2 regions of the Microbulbifer sp. ARAS458-1 genome follow, and region 2 is predicted to be linked to the other one. Evidence: predicted binding sites of a transcription regulator. Region 2 holds the regulator's gene; the other holds the start of a gene.
What was found. Region 2 encodes PhoB, which activates phosphate uptake and scavenging genes when phosphate is short. Its sites were predicted from a motif close to TGTCATAAANNTGTAACA; they were not measured.
Positions count from the first base shown of each region.

Region 1 (9,549 bases), 1.8 Mb from region 2:
ATAGGTGCCGCACCGATGTTCCCGGGAATCAACGCCAGGTTTTCCAGTCCGCCATACCCGGATTCGACAGTACGCATTACCAGCTGGTGCCAGTTTTCCCCTGCCGCTGCACGTACTCGCACCCCATCCTCAGTATCCCTAAGGTCTACTCCGAGCATGCCAAGATGCAATGCGAGGCCGGGGAAGTCCCCGGTAAGTACAATATTGCTGCCGCCACCGAGGGGCAGTATCGGAAGCTGCCTATCGCGGGCAAACCGCAGAGCGTCACGCAACTGCTCTAGAGAGGTCACCGAGCAGAAGTAACGGGCCTGCGCGGCGATCGTCATGGTATTAAAAGGCTGCAGGTCGATATCAGATTGAATCATGCACTACCAGAATATGAATTGACCGTACCGGCGAAATCTTTTTGCGGAGGTACCGAGCGGTATACGTGCGCTTGACGCAGGCAACGCTTAGCGGAACAGACTGCGCATCCGCGCCAGGTCATGCTCTGTATCCACTCCCCCGGGCACGGCCTCACAGGCGTCCGCCACATGTATCGGCTGTCCATTAAAGAGGAAGCGCAACTGCTCCAGTGCCTCGATCCGCTCCAACGGTGCCATGGGCCAGCCTACAAACAAATTTAACAGGGCCGCACGGTAAGCATAGATGCCAATATGACGACGGGGGGTCAGCCCCTCAGGCAGCACAGACCTGTCCGCGGCAAATGCGTCCCGGGGCCAGGGTATGGGCGCACGGGAAAAGTAGCGTGCCAGACCACTTTCCTCACACACCAGCTTGACGATATTTGGGTTGACGAAGTCCTCGACGGATTCGATAGGCTCCGCCAGGGTAGCCACACCAGCAGTGGTGTTATCCGCCAGGTTGCGCGCAACCTGGTTGATGACCGCAGGCGGAATCAGCGGTTCATCCCCCTGCACATTCACCAGAATCCGCTCCTCCGCGAGCCCCAACTTGACCGCCACTTCCTGCAGGCGGTCGGTACCGGAGGCATGATCGGAGCTGGTCATACACACCTGACCACCAAAAGCGGCCACCGCCTCGGCCACGCGATCATCATCGGTCGCGACGATTACCCGCTCTGCCGCACTTTCACTGGCACGCTCGTAAACGCGCTGCACCATGGACTTCCCGGCAATTTCAGCCAGTGGTTTTCCGGGCAGCCTGCTGGACCCATAGCGGGCGGGGATAATGACGTCAAAACTCAGGTCATCGGCGATACGGCTCATGGGGCGTCAGAACTCTCGAGGTGTTGGTGTATGCGTTGATAGAACAGATCGGGAAGCTGCGCCCGTGCCTCCAGCGCCCACCAGTGGGTCTGCCAGAAATCGCGACATTTCACCGCATCCTTCATGGTCATTATGACCGGTGTTACACCGTCGAGCTGCAGCTCCTGCTGGCAGAACTGATGATGATCCGGGAAAGGCATCTCCATCACAGTGAAACCGATCGCACGCAGGGCGTTAAAGAAGCGCTGGGGGTTGCCGATCGCCGCCACTCCGTGGCACGGGCCCACTTCCGGGCCGGATTCCAGCTTGAGAGTGGAGGTCTGGTCCAGGTTGAACTGATGCCAGCGCGCCGGCTCCAGGTGCATGGTGAAATCGACCTTGTCGCCACACTGGGACTCCGCCAGGGTACCGGCGGTACCATTGACGACCACCATATCCACACTGGACAGGCGCTCGATCGACTCCCGCAGGGGCCCGCGCGGCAACAGGTGCCCGTTGCCGAGCCCCCGGTGTCCGTCCACCACACAGATTTCCATGCTGCGCCACAGGCCGTAGTGCTGTAGCCCATCGTCGGAAAGGATCACATCACAACCGTGCTGCTCAACCAGCGCCTCCGCCGCCTCAACCCGCTTTGGTGACACCATAACCGGCAGACCGGTCATCAGGTGCAGCATCAGCGGCTCATCACCGGACTCGAGGGGATGAGATTGGGCGGTGACATCATAGGGGTAATGCTTGGCGCGACCACCGTAGCCGCGGCTGATAATCCCGGGCTTACGGCCGCGTTCCTTCAGCCAGCGGCCGAGTTCGGCCACCAGTGGTGTTTTGCCGGCGCCGCCCACGGTGATGTTGCCAACCACAATCACCGGCACCGGTAGCGGCGCCGGTTTATTGCGCTGCTTGCGCCAGCGGCTACCGTGGCGAAACGCCAGTTCCAGCGGTGCCAGCAGTGGCAACTGGGTGCCGTTATCGTCGCCACCTTCAGTGGCCGGGTACCAGCGTTTGTTTAACCAGTCTTCAAGCGACATTGCGCTCTGCGCCCCCTATCCCTGATGCGATGTATTCAACAATTTGGTGGCGTTCAACCCGCGCCCTGCATATTCTGCTGTTGCAGCAGGAGTGCGTAGCGCCCGCCCTGGGCAAGCAGCTCGCTGTGGCTGCCCTGCTCCACAATGCGCCCCTGATCCATGACCAGAATGCAATCTGCGTTCTCAATAGTACTGAGCCGGTGGGCGATCACAAAGGTGGTACGGTCTTTCATCACCTCTGCAAGCGCGGCCTGGATATGCCGCTCGGAAGTGTTGTCGAGGGCCGAGGTGGCCTCGTCCAGAATCAACAGTGGCGAATCCTTCAGCAGCGCCCGCGCGATAGCCAGTCGCTGGCGCTGACCGCCGGACAGAATCTGAGCGTTGTCACCAAGAACCGTCTGCAGCCCCTGTGGCAACTCCTCGATAAAACTGCGCGCGTGGGCCTGGTCCACAGCCCGCTGCACCTCGGCATCCGACTTCGATTCCAGCTCCCCGTACGCGATATTGCGGTACACGGTGTCATTGAACAGCACGATATTCTGGGAAACCAGGCTGACTTGTGCGCGCAGATTAGCCAGCGGCAAGCGCGTGATATCGACCCCGTCCAGTAGTATCCGGCCGCTGGTCGGTTCGTAAAACCGCGACAATAGGCTGACCAGCGTGGTCTTGCCCGAACCGGATGCCCCCACAAGGGCCACCGTCTGCCCCGCGCGCACAGTGAAATTAATGTCCGAAAGCACTTCGGGGCCGTCTTCGCTGTAGCGGAAACCGAGATGCTCAAATGTCACCTCTCCGGTCACCGGTTGCGGCAGTACCGCGTCGCCTTCGGCCGGCTCTTTGGGGGCATCGAACACCTCGAAAATACTTTCTGCGGCGGCGATCCCCTTCTGGATTTCCGCGTACACCTCGGACAGGTTTCGGATCGGCTTGGCCAGGGACGCCGCCGCACCGATGTATGAGGCAAACACGCCGGCGGTCATGGATTCCACCATCCCCGGGGCCAGCGCAAACCAGACCAGCACCGCTGTGGCAAGCCCCACAAGAATCTGAATCACCGACACACTTGCGTTATCCGCAACCACCAGTTTCATAAACTGCTGACGATTGGCATTGCTCGCCGCCTGAAAGCGCGCGTTTTCATACTTCTGCCCACCGTACATACGCACCACCTCATAGCCGTTGATGGCTTCCTGGGTAACGTGGGTAACGTCCCCCATGGTGTTTTGGATGCGATGACTGAGCTTGCGAAAACGCTTGCCCACAATGCCGACAATGGCCGCAATAATCGGCACAAACAGAAAGAAGGTCAGCGTGAGCTTCCAGTTCACCATCAGAAGGTAGGTGAGCAATCCGATCGCGGTAAACGAGGAGCGAAAGATCGTCTTGAGCGATTTGGTAATGGAGTTGGTGACCTGCTCGACGTTATACGCCACCTTGGAAATCAGGAAAGCGCCGGTATAGCGGTCGTAATAGCTGCTTGGCAACCGGCCGATACTTTCGAACAGCTCGGAACGCAGCTGGTGGATCACCGCACGTGCGACATACGCCAGACCATAGCTGCCCACAAAATTACCTACCGCGCGCAGTACAATAATGATGAGCATCCCCATCGGTACCAACCAGCGAGCAGTCTCCTGTGGCATTTGGCCATTGGGGAAATAAGAGGCAACGTATTTGGAGAGGAAGCCACGGCCGGTATCGATGCCAGCACCCACCGCATCCAGCAGCAATTCCGTCACCGCAATCAGGGCAACTTCCATGGTGGAGAACAGCAGGAAACCGAAGACGGCGACCACAAACACCGCCCAGTGTGGTGCGGCATACGAGAGCAGGCGACGGTAGGTCCTGGCTCCATTTTTCGGTGTACGGGCCGGTTGCGGAGATTTTTCCATAAACAATCAGGTCGTGTGTTTGCCGCCCCATCAAACGACGCCGCCCGCAGATTGCGGGCGGGTCGTTACGAAAGGGCTAGCGGAGCGTCGTAGTCGCCGCCCCGCATCAACACTTATAGATTACTGTTCGTCAGGCTGCCGCGTGGTAATGCTGAGATGCACAAATCCCAGCTGACCAGCAGCATCCATGGCGCGAACCACTGACTGGTGTTCGGCAGTGGCATCCGCGGTAATGATCAGCGGGCGATTGTACTCGCCAGCAGAAACTTCCGACAGTGCCGATTTGAGAGTAACCAACTTCTTGTTGATCAGCGCCTGCCCATCCACTGAGTAAGAACCGTCCGCATTGATCAGAATTTCAATGGTGGATGGCGGCACTTCCGCCTGGGGCCCTGCAGCCTCGGGAAGGTTCAGTTTCAGGTGGCTTTCCTTGGTAAAGGTGGTAGACACCATAAAGAAGATCAGCAGCAGGAACACCACATCGATCAGTGGTGTGAGGTTGACCCCATCCTGCTCTTGGCTTTGGCGACGGAATTGCATCGAGCGCTCCTGAATGTCTGGCTATGGGCTCAGGCGGCTTCGATACGACGGTCACTGTGCAGCGCGTCCACCAGCTTGACGGCTTCCTGCTCCATGGTGACCACAATGCTATCCAGGCGGCGTTGAAAGTAGCGGTGCGCCATCAGCGCCGGAATCGCCACACTCAGGCCAGCGGCCGTCGTGATCAATGCCTGGGAGATACCACCGGCAAGGACACCCGCGTTTCCGGTGCCTTCCAGCATGATGGCGGTAAACACCTGGATCATCCCCACAACGGTACCGAGCAGACCGATCAAGGGGGCAACGGCAGCGATGGTGCCCAGCACATTCAGGAACCGCTCCAGGTCGTGCACCACCTGACTGGCGGCCTCCTGAATACTGTCCTTCATGACCTCACGGCCGTGCTTGGAATTGGACAGTCCCGCAGCAAAGATGCGCCCCAGCGGGCTGGAATCGCGCAGTTCCTTGATCTTCTCTGTGGTCAACTCGTTGTTTCGCAGACTGCCCCATACATCCCCCAACAGGGTCCGCGGCGCAATCTTGCGCTCATTCAGCGTCCACAGGCGCTCGATAAAGATGGCGATAACGGCAACGGAACAAAGCAGGATTGGCAGCATCAGCCAGCCGCCGGATTTGATGATTTCTAACACGTTTGTGCCCCAGACTGCGTACGGGATTCTTATGGTTTATCGAGAGCTTTACAGAGAAATCCCCTGCAAACTCCGGTGCCAGGCCGAGCCATTCGGCACTCGTTCAGCACTACAGCGCCAAACTCTACCACAGCTATTGGCGGTGGCTAAGTATCTGATTGTTATCTTTTTTGTCGCTGTGATGCTGATACCAAAAGCGCCCCCCCTGCCGCGCCCGTGTAATCTCCAGCCCACCAGTATCATCCCATTGGAACTGAATGGCTCCTTCCTGCGCGGTGTTGAAGAGAGTTGCACCGGCCGCCCGGTACCTCGCAGTCACATCCGGATGCGGATGTCCAAACCGGTGTTTGTAGCCGGCACTGAACACCACGAGGGACGGCTGCGCCCACGCGATCAGCGCCGCTGAGGAGGAGGTACGCGAGCCGTGGTGCGGTGCAATGAGAAGATCGACTGCCGGCAGATCGGGGTATAGCGCAGCCAATTGCATCTCTACCCGGCTGGGAATATCACCGGTTAGCAGGATACGCACATGATTCCACTGCAATAGACCGACGCAGCTGTGGTCATTCTCCTCACCATTCACCGATGTTGTGCGCGGCCACAACCAGTGAATTGAGAAACTGCCATATTGAGCGGTGTGCCCGGCGCGGCAAGAACGCGACCCAGGCTTCGCCAGCAAGCGCTGGCCGAGACTGCCCGGCGCGACCACATTATCCACCTCCAATTGCTCCAGCACCCCGCCTACACCACCGGCATGATCGCGATCCCCGTGACTGACAATTAGCGCATCGACCTTTTGCCGGCCCTGTGCCTGGAGGTAGGGCGCAACGATGCTCGAGCCCGCGCTCCACCCGCTAGCGGAACTCGCACCGGTATCAAAGATAACCGTATGCGCCCCGCTGACAGCGGTAACCGCAAGGCCCTGCCCCACATCCAGTACCGTCAGCTCGAAAGAGTCCGGCAGCGGCCGCTGCCAGCCGGTGCCGCCAACGGCAATGGCTGGAATCAAAAGCCAGCCAAGCCCCCGCCCCGGAACACCCGGCGGCATGACCAGCAGCACCCCACCAACGGCCGCCAGCAATATGACCCAGGGCCCGGGCACCGGGAGCACATACCAGCCGGGGGCAACTCGGTCTGCGGATTCGAGAAAGGCAACCAGCCAGCCCAACTGTAAGTCGGCCAGCGCCCATATTCCCGCCGCCAGCGGCTCCACTGGACACAGAGCACCCACCAGAATCAGAGGCAAGATCAACAGGCCAACCCAGGGAATCGCGAACAGGTTGACCACAAGCCCGCTCAGACTTACCCCATGAAAAATCAACACTGAGGGTATCAACATACCAATGACAATGGCCCATTGGCTGTGGACACCACTCACCAGCCAGGTACGCCACCTTGTACCGAGCGACAAGCAGCCTGTGGAGGGCATCGGCCGATCGTCTACCCGCACCCTGCCCTGAAAACGTAACAGCAAGGCGCCGACTGCGATAAACGACAGCCAGAATCCAGCATTGAGTACCGCCAGTGGCTGCCAGAACAGGATGCCACACAGGGCAAGCGCCAGCCCCAGGTGACCGTCAAACCGGCGCCGCAGAACGACTGCCCCCAGTGCCACCATCGCCATCACGAGTGCCCGCTGGGCAGACAGTGGAGCCCCGCTGATCAGCGTATAGGTCAACGCCGCGAATAACCCGGCGGCACCGCCCAGGTACACAGGATTGCCCGCCCGCATAGCGCCCAGCACAGCGGCGGTGCGCCCCAGAACGCCTCCAAATAAAAAGAAGCACCCGGCCACCATTCCCACGTGCAGCCCAGAGATCGCAAGCAGGTGCGCAGTACCCGTATTCTGGAGGAGCTTGCGGGTCGCCTCATCAATTCCGCTGCGGTCGCCCAGCAATAATGCACGCATCAGCGGCGCCTGTTTATACGCGAGCTCTTGTAGCTGTGCCCCGCTATCCAGGTGACTGCGCAGATCCTCCCGAATGCGGTTGAGGCCCGCACCGGCTCTGAGAAACAGCGGCTCGTTATCACGATCGCGCACGTAACCCGTGGCAAAAATATCCTGTTCGAGCAGCCAGGCTTCATAGTCGAAGGTATGGGGATTGACGCTACCACGGGGCTGTTTGACCCGCACTCGCATCCGCCAGCGACTGCCGGCCTCAAGACGCTCAGCGTCCGCCGGAGCCATCCGATACCAGCCGAGCTGTAAAATGCGGCCAACAAAGCGGGCATCTTCTCCATCAGTAACACGGGCGCGAAAGCGCGCATCCAGATACCCGACGGTGGCCGCCCGGGGCGCACCGAAAAAGGAAACCGCCGGCGCGGCTTGCGGCAGCGAAACCACTTCCAGTTCCAGGGTGTGGTCGGTACCGTGTAGTGACTCAGGTAGCCTCCGCTCCAGTGCCTGGTGGTTTGCCCACAGTGCCCAGCATGTCCCGAACAAGAATGGCAGGACGACTCTGAAGAGAAGCACAACTCGCCGGTTGACTGTAACGGGCCTTACGCCGCTCAGCATCAGTAGCAGAGTGACGGCAAGCAGGCCGAGCAGTGCTGCTCCAGCCACGGTCTGAGACCCGGGCAATTCCGGCCAGTAGGCAACCTGCCCAATGCCCGCTGCACAGGCCCATAGCCCCAACAAAATATTTGGTCGGTCGTCCAACCTGATCCCTGTCATCGACCCATGCCCCGTCCCTGTGGGAACTCCCCCCGCTTTCACTCCGATTTAACTGCCATACCTGTCACGTATAAAGCGCAGTAGTAACAATTTATTCACTTTATTTTCACATTTCACATCTTTGTAACATTTCCGCAGCAAACTGCGCGCAACTCAAGAACACACAGCGTTCATTTTTTACAAACATTACGAGAGCCCCCATGAAAAAGACCGCCATGTCGCTCGCGCTGGTTGCAGTACTTCCCTCTTTCGCCAACGCGGAAATCTTTGGCTTTTACGGTAAAGCCAACGCTTCCTTTCAGTCCAACGACGAAGGTGACGGCGCAACGACCGACGTAAAAAGCAATGCCTCTCGCCTCGGTGTAAAAGGCGAGCTGCCCCTGGACAGTGGTATCAAGGGCATCTACAAAATGGAATACCAGGTCAACATGGATGGCGAAGGTGACACCTTCACCCAGCGCAATATCTTTGCCGGCCTCGAAGGCGGCTTCGGCCAGGTCATCGGCGGTAAATTCGATACGCCGTTGAAGATTGCACAGAAGAAAGTAGATCTGTTCAACGACCTGGAAGGCGATATTAAAAGCCTGATCACCAAAAGCGACAACCGCGAATCCAACAATCTGCAGTACACCACTCCGTCATTTGGTGGCTTCCAAGTGGCAGCAGCGTACATCAGTAATAAAGAGGCCGAAATCCTCGACGACGAGGGTGCGCTGATCGACACCCGCGACAACGGTACTTCCGTTGCATTTGCGTACGATAACAACGGTGTCTACCTGGCCTACGCCTATGACATGGATGTAGAGGCCAATGACTGGAATGTTGCGCGTATGGTTGCGCAGTACAACTTTGGTAATGTGCAGGTCGGCGGGCTTTACGAAGAGCAGGAAAGAGCAGACAACAGTAAGCAGGACGGATGGATGACCTCTGTCGCTTACAAAATCAATAACTGGACCGCGAAAGCACAGTACGGCCAGTCTGATATCGTGAAAACCGATGGCGAAACATTCAGCCTTGGACTGGACTACAAGCTGTCCAAAGCTGCCAAGGTATTTACCTTCTACACCGATGAAACCGCCGCAGATAATTATGCGCGCAGCTACGTAGGCGTAGGCACAGAGTTCAAATTCTGATTCAGCAATCAGGCATGTTTTGAGGCGCCATACCGCTTCCATGCCCACCGCCACGCAAATGGGGTACTACCGACTGGTAGTGCCCCTTTTGTTAGGTTTCAACTGAAGAATAGCGCGTCACCCAACCGGGGACACCGGTACCGGTCGGGCACATTCCGCCAGCTGTGCTAGGATCGGAGATTCTGAAAATAAAAAGGTCTCCTACCATCATGCATCGCACAAAAATCGCACTGATTTTCGCATCCGCACTTCTGGTAGCCTGCAGCAAGGGCACCGATCCTGAACCCCCGCAGACCTCCGCCACCAGCGAAGCTTCTCCGGAGTCGGCTCAACAGGCCAGCTTGCCCGCCGGCATTACCCTGGTGGAAACCTTTGATGGCGATGGTGCCGAGATCGCCATCCC
Region 1 covers NZ_CP155838.1:2,532,482-2,542,030, reverse strand. The annotation lists gene murB (UDP-N-acetylmuramate dehydrogenase) at 1-365, opposite strand, end outside; gene kdsB (3-deoxy-manno-octulosonate cytidylyltransferase) at 453-1,208, opposite strand; gene lpxK (tetraacyldisaccharide 4'-kinase) at 1,226-2,257, opposite strand; gene msbA (lipid A export permease/ATP-binding protein MsbA) at 2,311-4,149, opposite strand; gene AAFH99_RS10425 (biopolymer transporter ExbD) at 4,270-4,689, opposite strand; gene AAFH99_RS10420 (MotA/TolQ/ExbB proton channel family protein) at 4,719-5,339, opposite strand; gene AAFH99_RS10415 (DNA internalization-related competence protein ComEC/Rec2) at 5,473-8,013, opposite strand; gene AAFH99_RS10410 (porin) at 8,214-9,146, shown strand; gene AAFH99_RS10405 (M16 family metallopeptidase) at 9,356-9,549, shown strand, end outside.
Region 1: a site for PhoB is predicted at 8,125-8,142, ahead of AAFH99_RS10410 (porin). Genes of this name have one in related genera too.

Region 2 (9,549 bases):
CTCTGCACCGATAAGTGGCAGCCTGTGACAGACGTCTAAAAATGATAGAGCGGATTCATCCGCCACAGAGCGCCCCATCAAACAGCGCCGATAAAAATTATCCCGGTATAAAAATCAAAACAGGGAGCGATGCATGAGAACCCAAGGACTCCGTCGGCTATTCGCCGCCGGTATGGTTAGCCTTGCGCTATCCACCAGTACCAGTGCCCAAGACAGCTTCTGGGGTGGCGATGACCACACCCCCAGCCTGGCCATAGCAGCCACTGAAATTCAACTCGATGTACCCATGCCGGTATCCAGTGGCGATATGCAGCTGATGCTTGCACTGGCTGGCAATGGCGGCGGTCTTGCGGACCTGAAAAAAGAAGCCATCCGCAATTACACCCAGCATATCCACAGCGAGCTGGCGCGTGTTCTGTACGGATATCTGGAGGATGAAGAGGTACCGCTGGTTGCGGAAAATGGCCTGCTCCAGCTGCAGAACAAACTCAACCTCAAGGTGATCAAACACCTGAGTGCCATGAAACCGAAAGGCGATCACGATCTTGAGCAGGGCAATGTGACCCTGAAGGGTGAATTCCGCTACATCCTGAGCAATCGCAGTGGAACCGCACTGCGCGAACAGCGCGTCAGTATCGACGACATGAAAATCACCGAGAAGTACCGGGTGCGCACCTATCACGACAATCGCGCCGGCGAAGACACCACCGAAGCGGCCATCAAGGAAGCCCTCACCGAAATGGTTGAAGAGCTGGTGGAGGCGATGGAGGACAATCTCGAGGCGGATGAATTGCGGGATATGGCCGCACTCTAGACCCCCTCCGACCGAACTGAAAAGGGCGAGCCGCACCAGCGGCTCGCCCTCTATTTATCTCGACTGACTTAAAGAAATCAGGCCGAAGAAGAGCTTCCTTCCCCGTTTGTCACGACGCTGTTGTAATTGTCGTCATTGAACGTATTTACATCCAGTGCACCCTCGCTGTTGGCCACAATGGTGCTCACCACCGAGTCACCGGTAATGTTCACCGCCGTGCGCACCATATCCAGCAGGCGATCCACGCCCATCACAATGGCAATGCCTTCCACCGGCAGGCCCACCTGACTCAGTACCATCGCCAGCATGATCAGGCCAACACCCGGCACACCGGCAGTACCCACAGATGCGAGCGTCGCAGTCAGGATTACCGTCAAGTAACCCATCAGGCCAATCTCGATACCGTACAGCTGAGAGATAAACACCGTCGCCACACCCTGCATGATCGCTGTGCCATCCATATTGATGGTCGCCCCCAGCGGAACAGTGAATGACGCAATCTTGTTATCCACACCCAGACGCTTTTCCACCGTCTGCAGGGTAACCGGAATCGTCGCCGCAGAAGACGCGGTACTGAATGCAAATGCCATCGCCGGGCGCATTTTCTTCAGTAACTTGACTGGATTCAAACCAGACAGCAACTTCAACAAAAGCGGGTATACCCCAAAAGCGTGAATCAGCAGCGCCAGCAGCACCACGCCAAAATACTTCGCCAGTGTCGGAATGGCATCTAGACCCAGCAGCGCAATCTTGTTCACCAACAGCGCAAACACCCCGTAAGGCGCAAACACCATCAGCACACCCACCATCCTCAGGATGACCTCGTTCAGATCATTAAAGAACGCCGCCACCCGCTGTCCCGGCTTGCCGCTGCGGGAAATCGCGTAACCCAACAGCAGGGCAAACACGATGATCTGCAGCATGTTGCCTTCTGCCATCGCCATTACCGGATTGGTCGGGAAAATATTTACCAGTACATCAGACAGGGGAGGGGATTCTTTCGCTTCGAACTGCGCATCCCCCGCCAGGTACTCCATACCCACACCGGGCTGAATCACCAGCGCCAATAGCAGCGCCAGGGAAATGGCCACGGCCGTCGTGCACAAGTAAAGCAGCAGTGTTTTCCCCGCCAACACCCCAACCCGGCTACCCTCAGACAGCGCACAGGCACCACAAATCAGCGATACCAGCACCAGCGGTACTACCATCAACTTCAGCGACGCAATGAAAATCCGCCCGATGATGTCGAACAGACCATTGGTGAGGTAGTTGTTGATAAATTCGGTAACCGTCGCACCCAACACCTGACTGGAGTTGAGTACATTGAACAACAGGCCAAGCAAGATCCCCGTGATCATGGCCAGTACGATTTTTTTGGTAAGCCCCATGGTCCGTCCTGTTTTTGCATCTACCTTTCAAATGGCAGATTTTCTGATCGTTTTCAGCGCTAATTATATTCGGGCGAAGGTGGTGATACCGGGTACAGTCTTGTGAGACCTTCAAAAACAGGATGTTTTTGCAGAGCCCCCATGGATGGATTCACGGGGGGCCGCCTAGGTCGTGTCTCACAAGACTGTGCCCGGTAGCGCCACCGCCACCGGGTTTGTTCAGAGCCTCTTATCTGGGTAAAGGCAGTGCGCCACTATATCCACCCCACCCCCAAGGGGCAAAGCGAGTTCCCCTGAAACCCTCGTCAGGTACAATGCGGTTAATTCAAACCAGCATAACCCCGCGCGGAGTCTGCGTTGTACCACTCCCCCTTTGAGGCCATCGGCGACTGGCACCCACAACCCCTCGAAAGCTTGCACGGCCACACCCCGCCGGACCACCTCCTGCCCTGGCTGCAACACAAAGGGTCCCTCACCGCCGCCCTCAAACACCTGAGCCACGGCGAGTTTAGCGTACAAATACTCAACCAGGGTTGGCACATCCCCAACCTCGAAGAGCGCCGCGCCCTCAACCTCAAGGAACGCACCCGCGCCCTGATCCGCGAAGTCCTGCTCTACGGCAGCGACACCCAGCCCTGGGTCTACGCCCGCAGCGTCCTCCCCGAGCGTACCCTCGCCGGGAAATCCCGCTACCTGCGCAGCCTCGACAACCGCCCCCTGGGCGAGCTCCTGTTCAGCCAGCCGGACATCCGCCGCGGCCCCATCGTCCTCAACCGGCTCAAACGCAACTCCCAGTGCCAGCTGGCAGAGCTGGACCAGAGCGAAGCCCATGCCTGGGGCCGCCGCTCCACCTTCTGGCTGCACGACAAACCTCTGCTGGTTGCAGAGACCTTCCTCAGCGGGTTCAATCCCCACAAACCGCCAATGACCTAGTGCCCTGAAGAAACGGGAAAGAATACGGGAACTGCCATGCAAGCCATTCGCCAACAAGTCCAGCAGCGCTTCGCGCAGCACTGGCCCAGCGTACAGCCCTACTGGCAACTGGCGCGACTGGACAGGCCCATCGGCTCACTGCTGTTGCTGTGGCCAACCTGGGCCGCACTGTGGATTGCCGCCAAAGGCTGGCCGGGGCTGCACCTGTTTGTGGTGTTTACCCTGGGTGTAATTCTTACCCGCGCCGCCGGCTGTGCCATCAATGACTTCGCCGACCGCGAGATCGACGGCCACGTAAAGCGCACCAGCCAGCGTCCCCTGGCCACTGGCGCCGCCACCCCAAAAGGCGCACTGATGCTGTTCGCCGGCCTGATGCTGCTGGCATTTCTGCTGGTGCTCACCACCAACAAACTGACCATTTTGCTGTCACTGCCGGCGCTGGTGCTGGCCTTCTGCTATCCCTTCGCCAAACGCTACACCCATTTGCCACAGGTGGTACTGGGTGCGGCGTTCAGTATGGGAATCCCTATGGCATTTGCCGCGGTCACCAACGCGGTGCCGGCGGTAGCCTGGGTGCTGTTTACCGCAAACCTGCTTTGGACCGTGGCCTACGATACCTTTTATGCCATGGTTGACCGGGACGACGATCTGAAGATCGGGGTGAAATCCACAGCCATCCTGTTCGGCGATATGGACCGGGCGATGACCGGCTGCCTGCAGGGCATGGTGATTCTGGCCTTACTGATGCTGGGAGGGCGCGCGGAGCTCGGTACGCTGTATTACTGCGGGGTTGCGGCGGCGGGCGGGCTATTTTGCTATCAGCAGTGGCTGATTCGCGATCGGCAACGGGAACCCTGCTTCAAGGCATTTCTCAATAACAACTGGGTCGGAATGGCAATTTTCCTGGGTATTTTTTCTCATTATCTGTGGAATTAGGCGCAAGCGGCCACCCGCAAACCGGGCTTCCCGTACGGCTGTCATATTTTTGTCACTAAAGTGACGTTAAATGGCCACTCTAGAATAGTCAGTTAAATGACAATCACTTCAGTTAGGGTATGGCAGGCAGATGCACAGCAAGACGATCCTCATAGTCGACGACGAAGCCCCGGTGCGGGATATGTTACGGGTAGCTCTGGAAATGGCGGATTACCGTTGTCTTGAGGCGGAAAATGCCCAGGCGGCCCACGCGCTGGTAATCGATGAAAAGCCGGATCTGATTCTGTTGGACTGGATGCTGCCGGATGTTTCCGGTGTTGAGCTGGCCCGCCGCCTGAAGCGGGATGAACTGACTTCTTCGCTGCCGATCATCATGCTTACCGCTAAGGGTGAGGAAGACCACAAGATCAAGGGTCTGGAGACCGGTGCGGACGATTACATTACCAAGCCGTTTTCACCCCGCGAGCTGGTAGCGCGCCTGAAGGCGGTGTTGCGCCGCGCGGGCCCGAGCACGCCGGAGGAGCCGCTGACCGCGGGTGGCCTGGTGCTGGATCCGATCAGCCACCGGGTGACGATCAATGGCAATCCGGTGGATATGGGCCCGACCGAGTTCCGCCTGCTGACGTTTTTCCTGAGTCATCAGGAGCGCGCTTACACCCGTACCCAGTTGCTGGACCATGTTTGGGGGGGCAACGTGTATGTTGAGGAGCGCACCGTGGATGTTCACATCCGTCGCCTGCGCAAAGCCCTGACCGTCGATGGCCACGAGCGCTACATCCAGACCGTGCGCGGCACCGGCTACCGCTTTTCTGTACAGACCGCGGAAAGGGTGTAACCTACACCCAAGAATTGTAGAGGGCTCCGTAGCGGGTCCTGTGGCGGTCGAGCCCCGGGTATAAGTTTTTGAAAAAATTGTCGGGAGCAATTTTCAGCAGCTTTAGCTGCCCGTAGGGCTGAGCACAGGGATGTGCTCAGCTAAACCGCTGTGAATACTTCCCTGTACGCTGCGTCGGCGACATCCCTGTCGCCGACGCTTTCAAAAACGCTTACCCGGCACTCGACCTTCGCTTAGAACCTCGGTAGTTTTTCCAGTTACCGGGTTTACCTACCTGAAACAAGATGGCCAAACCATCATGCTCGATCGCAGTATTGGCGAGTTTTCCCGCTTTATCATTATCGCCCTCGGCACCACCATTCTCGGTTTTGCCAGCGGCCACTGGTGGCTGGCGCTGTGCGCTGGTCTTGCCGCCTATGTTTTCTGGTTGCTGTGGCAACAAAATCAATTTGATCGCTGGCTCGCCAACGGCCGCCGCGGCCCGGCGCCGACGAATTTTGGCGTGTGGGGGGATATCACCGACGATTTCTACCGCATGCAGCGCCGTCACCGCAAAGAGAAGCAGAAGCTGCACGCGATGCTGCGGCGGGTTCAGGACAGCACCAGTGCATTGCGCGAGGGTATTGTGGCGCTGGAGGACGATGGCAATCTGGCGTGGTGGAATCCGGCCGCCGGGCAAATGTTGCGTTTACAGACGGACGATGCAGGCCAGCCACTGGTCAATTTTGTGCGCGACCCGCGTTTTGTCGAGCATATGTACGAGCGTATGGGTGGCGGCAAGCGGGCGAATCAGCAGCCGATCACGCTGCCGGCACCGGGGGATGATTCACGGATTCTACAAGTGGAGGTGACGCGCTTCGGCCAGGATGAGGCGCTGGTGATTGTGCGGGATATTACCCGGCTGCATAACCTGGAGCAGATGCGGCGGGATTTCGTGGCGAATGTTTCCCATGAGCTGCGCACGCCGCTGACGGTGATCGCCGGTTACCTGGAGACGCTGCAGATGAGTGGCCAGGCGCCGCGCAATTGGGACAGACCCCTGGGGCAGATGAGTGAGCAGACGGTGCGTATGACCAGTCTGGTCAACGATCTGCTGCTGCTGGCGCGGCTGGAGACATCCGAACGCGACAGTGGGCGCGACCAGGTTTCGGTGCGCGAGCTGATGGAGCGGGTGGCTGGCGAGGCCCGCTCACTGAGTGGCGAGCGCCACGTGATTTCCGTAGCCTGCGATGAGGATTGCACGATTACCGGCGACGCCGGCGAGCTGCACAGTGCTTTCGCCAACCTGGCGTTCAACGCGGTGAAGTACAGCCCGGATGGCGGGCCGATTGAGCTGCGCTGGCGCACTGATGCCAGCGGCGGGCATTTTTCGGTGAAGGACTCCGGTATCGGTATAGACCCGATGCATATTCCGCGCCTGACGGAACGCTTCTACCGGGTGGACGCCGGTCGCTCCCGCGAGAGTGGCGGCACCGGTCTGGGTCTGGCAATCGTGAAGCACGTGTTGCTGCGCCACAGCGCAAATATGAGTGTCACCAGTGTACCCGGCCGCGGCAGTACTTTTACTCTGAACTTCCCCACCCAGAAGCTGACCCAGGTCAGTTCTGAGGCGAGTTAATAAAGTAATCAAACAGAAAGGGGCCAGCAGGCCCCTTTTTTATTTTTGCCTGTTTATCAGCAGCGGAGTCTTACAGCTCCATACCAAACTGCAGCGCCGCACCCAGGGTGTCCCCTGAGGATTTGATCGCCGACAGATGGAAGTGCAACACATCGAATGGGCTGAATCCGATACCTGCGGTCAGTGCGCCATCGTAAGTGTCCTTGAGGTCGTGGCGGTAACCCACCCGCAGCTGCACCCAGTCGAACAGGTCCGCTTCCGCGCCCAGGCGCAGTACTTGCACTTCACCGGCACCATCAAACAGCTCTACGGCATTCAGATCAGCATCCGCCAGCAAAGTGAACACCTCACCGGTGTAGCCAACACCCGCAGTCAGCTGCGGATCCAGTTGGATCTCCACACCACCCTGCACGGTGTCGTATTCCTGAGCAATGGCATTTCGCAGGGAGACACCGCCCTGCAGCTGGCCGAAATTGATCGTAGCGCCCAGATCCAGGTTGAAATTGGTGTGTTCCAGGGTGTAGTCATCGACCTCGAAATCGTCGCTGTCGAAGTTGGCGATGGTTTCGATGTATTCGATGGACTCCACGCGCTGGTACTTGGGCGTTACGCCGAGGGACACCTGATAGTCCTTGAAGGTAAAGTTGCGTGCGGCGGCGAAACCGATCTCCTGCATCGAGTAACCGAAGGCTCCGGCCGCGGTTTCCAGATCATCCTCGTCGAATAGTTGTTCGCCAAAGTTTTCCAGCAGTGCAATATCCGCATCCGCCAGCTGCACATCGGTGGCAATAAACGCGGACTGGCGAACAAACAGCAGGCCAGAGGCAACACTGTTGGGAATGGCAACGGTCAGTTGCGCGCCAGCATCGGCGGTGAGACGGCCTTCGTCGAGCAACTGCAGCTGCTCGAGGATGTAGTCGGCGTCGTCCTGGTTGGCGGTGAAGCCATCCAGCTCATCGATAAAATCGGTAAGATCTTCGCTGGTATCGATAAAGTCATTCTGATCATTGGCGATCAGTCCGAAGTCAAAGGTCAGTGCAAAATCATCACTTTCGCCGAAATTCGTCGCGGTTGCGGGATTGATCAGCGCACTGTAGGTGTAGTCGCCCCCGGCAACTCCGGCACCGGCCATGGCGCTCCCGCGCCCGGAAAAAATTTCCGCAGCAACCGGCGTTGCACTCAGCATCGCCGTGGCGGTGAGTGCACCGGCCAATCGGTTTTTTGTCCACTGTTTCATCTAAGCCCCCAATAATAATCGTTTAATAGTCATCGCACCTTTCGGCGCACAGTCAGAAGTTTGCTTTTATGCCCGTTATGCGTGTTGTTATCGGCGGCGCAAAAATAAACGTGAGAGGGGAAAGGCACAATGGCCCTTTCGGGGTGTTTTGCGAACTACTTCTCAGGGATATTGTGACGCGAATTCGCTGAATGGCGGGTGGCAGAGGGAATTGACAGGCCCCAGGCGGGGCCTCCTGACGAAAAAATGTACTCTCGGTCCGACGCCCGGTGGGTTATTCCAGTTCCTGCAGGGGGCGCGCTTCGCCACCGGCAACATATTCCGGTGAACGGTCGTCTGCGAGCGCTTCCGCTTTGCGTTTCCCGATGGTGATATGCACCACTTTGCGCGCGCTGTCGCGGATCAGGATATGTTCGCGACCTTCATCGTCCACCGGCAGGTTGCGCTCGCCAATCAGGCCATCGCGCAGGGCGCGCAACTGCGGCACATCGCGGTAGCGGTCCAGGTCTTTGGACAGCTTGTGCTTCATGCGCTCGGATTCGTGCAATGCCGCCGACGTTTCACGGTATTTCGCAAAGAAAAACACCGCCGCGATGGCGGCGAAAATGGCGAGGGTGGTTTCAAACCATGGGGGCATAGTGTGGTTTCCTTAACTGTATTGGCTCGTTGTTCCGGTATCTCGAAGGCGCCTGCCCAGCTGGCTCCTACAAGGTGCGGTTCCTCGTCATCTGCCACACCAATAACTGGTTGTTGGCGGGCAGGTAATTGTTTTCGGTTCTTTGCAACCCCTGGGCCTCGGCGAGCTGGTCCAGCCACTCCAGATCGCGAATCCCGCGCAGCGGGTCCCGCTCTTTCAGCCACACATCAAAGTCCGCGTTGCCGGGGCCGATATACTCACCGTCAATTTTCACCGGGCCATAGACGATCAGTTGGCCGCCAGGCTGCAGCACCTGCGGCAACTTCTGAAAGAACATCTCCACCGCAGTAGCCGGCATAATGTGCAGTGTATTGGCGGTAAACACAGTGTCCACCCGCAGAGGTGGCCAGTCACTGCTGACATCCAGTGCAATCGGTGCGGGCAGGTTGGCCGCGGGGCTGTGGTGGAGCCAAGCCTGTACCTGGTGCAGGTTTTGCGGCCGCTCGCTGGTCTGCCAGTTAAGATGGGGCAGGTGCGGGGCGAAGTACACCGCGTGCTGGCCGGTGCCACTGCCGACTTCCAGTACCCGGCGACTGTCCGCCAGCAGGCGCTTTAGATGAGCCAGGATGGGTTCGCGATTGCGCGCGGTGGAGGGGGCGTCAGGAAGCTTGCTGTCGCTCATATTCAGGCGGGCTGTTCATCGCGCAGAAACACCCAGTCATTGCCCTTGGAGTGTTCTTCACTGAAATAGTAACCGGCGACATCGAAATCTTTCAGTTGTTCAGCCTTCTTCACCCGGTTGTCGATGGCCCAGCGGCTCATCATACCGCGGGCTTTTTTGGCGAAGAAACTGATCATCTTGTATTGGCCGTTTTTCCAGTCCTTGAAATGCGGGGTGAAGATCTCCCCCTGCAGCGCTTTTTTCTGCACCGATTTGAAGTACTCGTTGGAGGCCAGGTTCACCAGCTCTTTGCTCTTGAGCACCTGTAACTGTTCATTCAGCGCCGCAGTGATCTTGCCATCCCAGAATTCATACAGATTCTTGCCGCCGCTATTGGCAAACTTTGTGCCCATCTCCAGCCGATAGGGCTGCATCAGGTCCAGCGGGCGCAGCAGGCCGTAGAGGCCCGAGAGCATACGCAGGTGTTTTT
Region 2 covers NZ_CP155838.1:745,924-755,472, reverse strand. The annotation lists gene AAFH99_RS03010 (hypothetical protein) at 134-814, shown strand; gene AAFH99_RS03005 (dicarboxylate/amino acid:cation symporter) at 892-2,202, opposite strand; gene AAFH99_RS03000 (chorismate--pyruvate lyase family protein) at 2,560-3,135, shown strand; gene ubiA (4-hydroxybenzoate octaprenyltransferase) at 3,172-4,071, shown strand; gene phoB (phosphate regulon transcriptional regulator PhoB) at 4,202-4,906, shown strand; gene phoR (phosphate regulon sensor histidine kinase PhoR) at 5,205-6,524, shown strand; gene traF (conjugal transfer protein TraF) at 6,595-7,761, opposite strand; gene AAFH99_RS02975 (hypothetical protein) at 8,036-8,398, opposite strand; gene AAFH99_RS02970 (DUF938 domain-containing protein) at 8,466-9,080, opposite strand; gene yaaA (peroxide stress protein YaaA) at 9,083-9,549, opposite strand, start outside.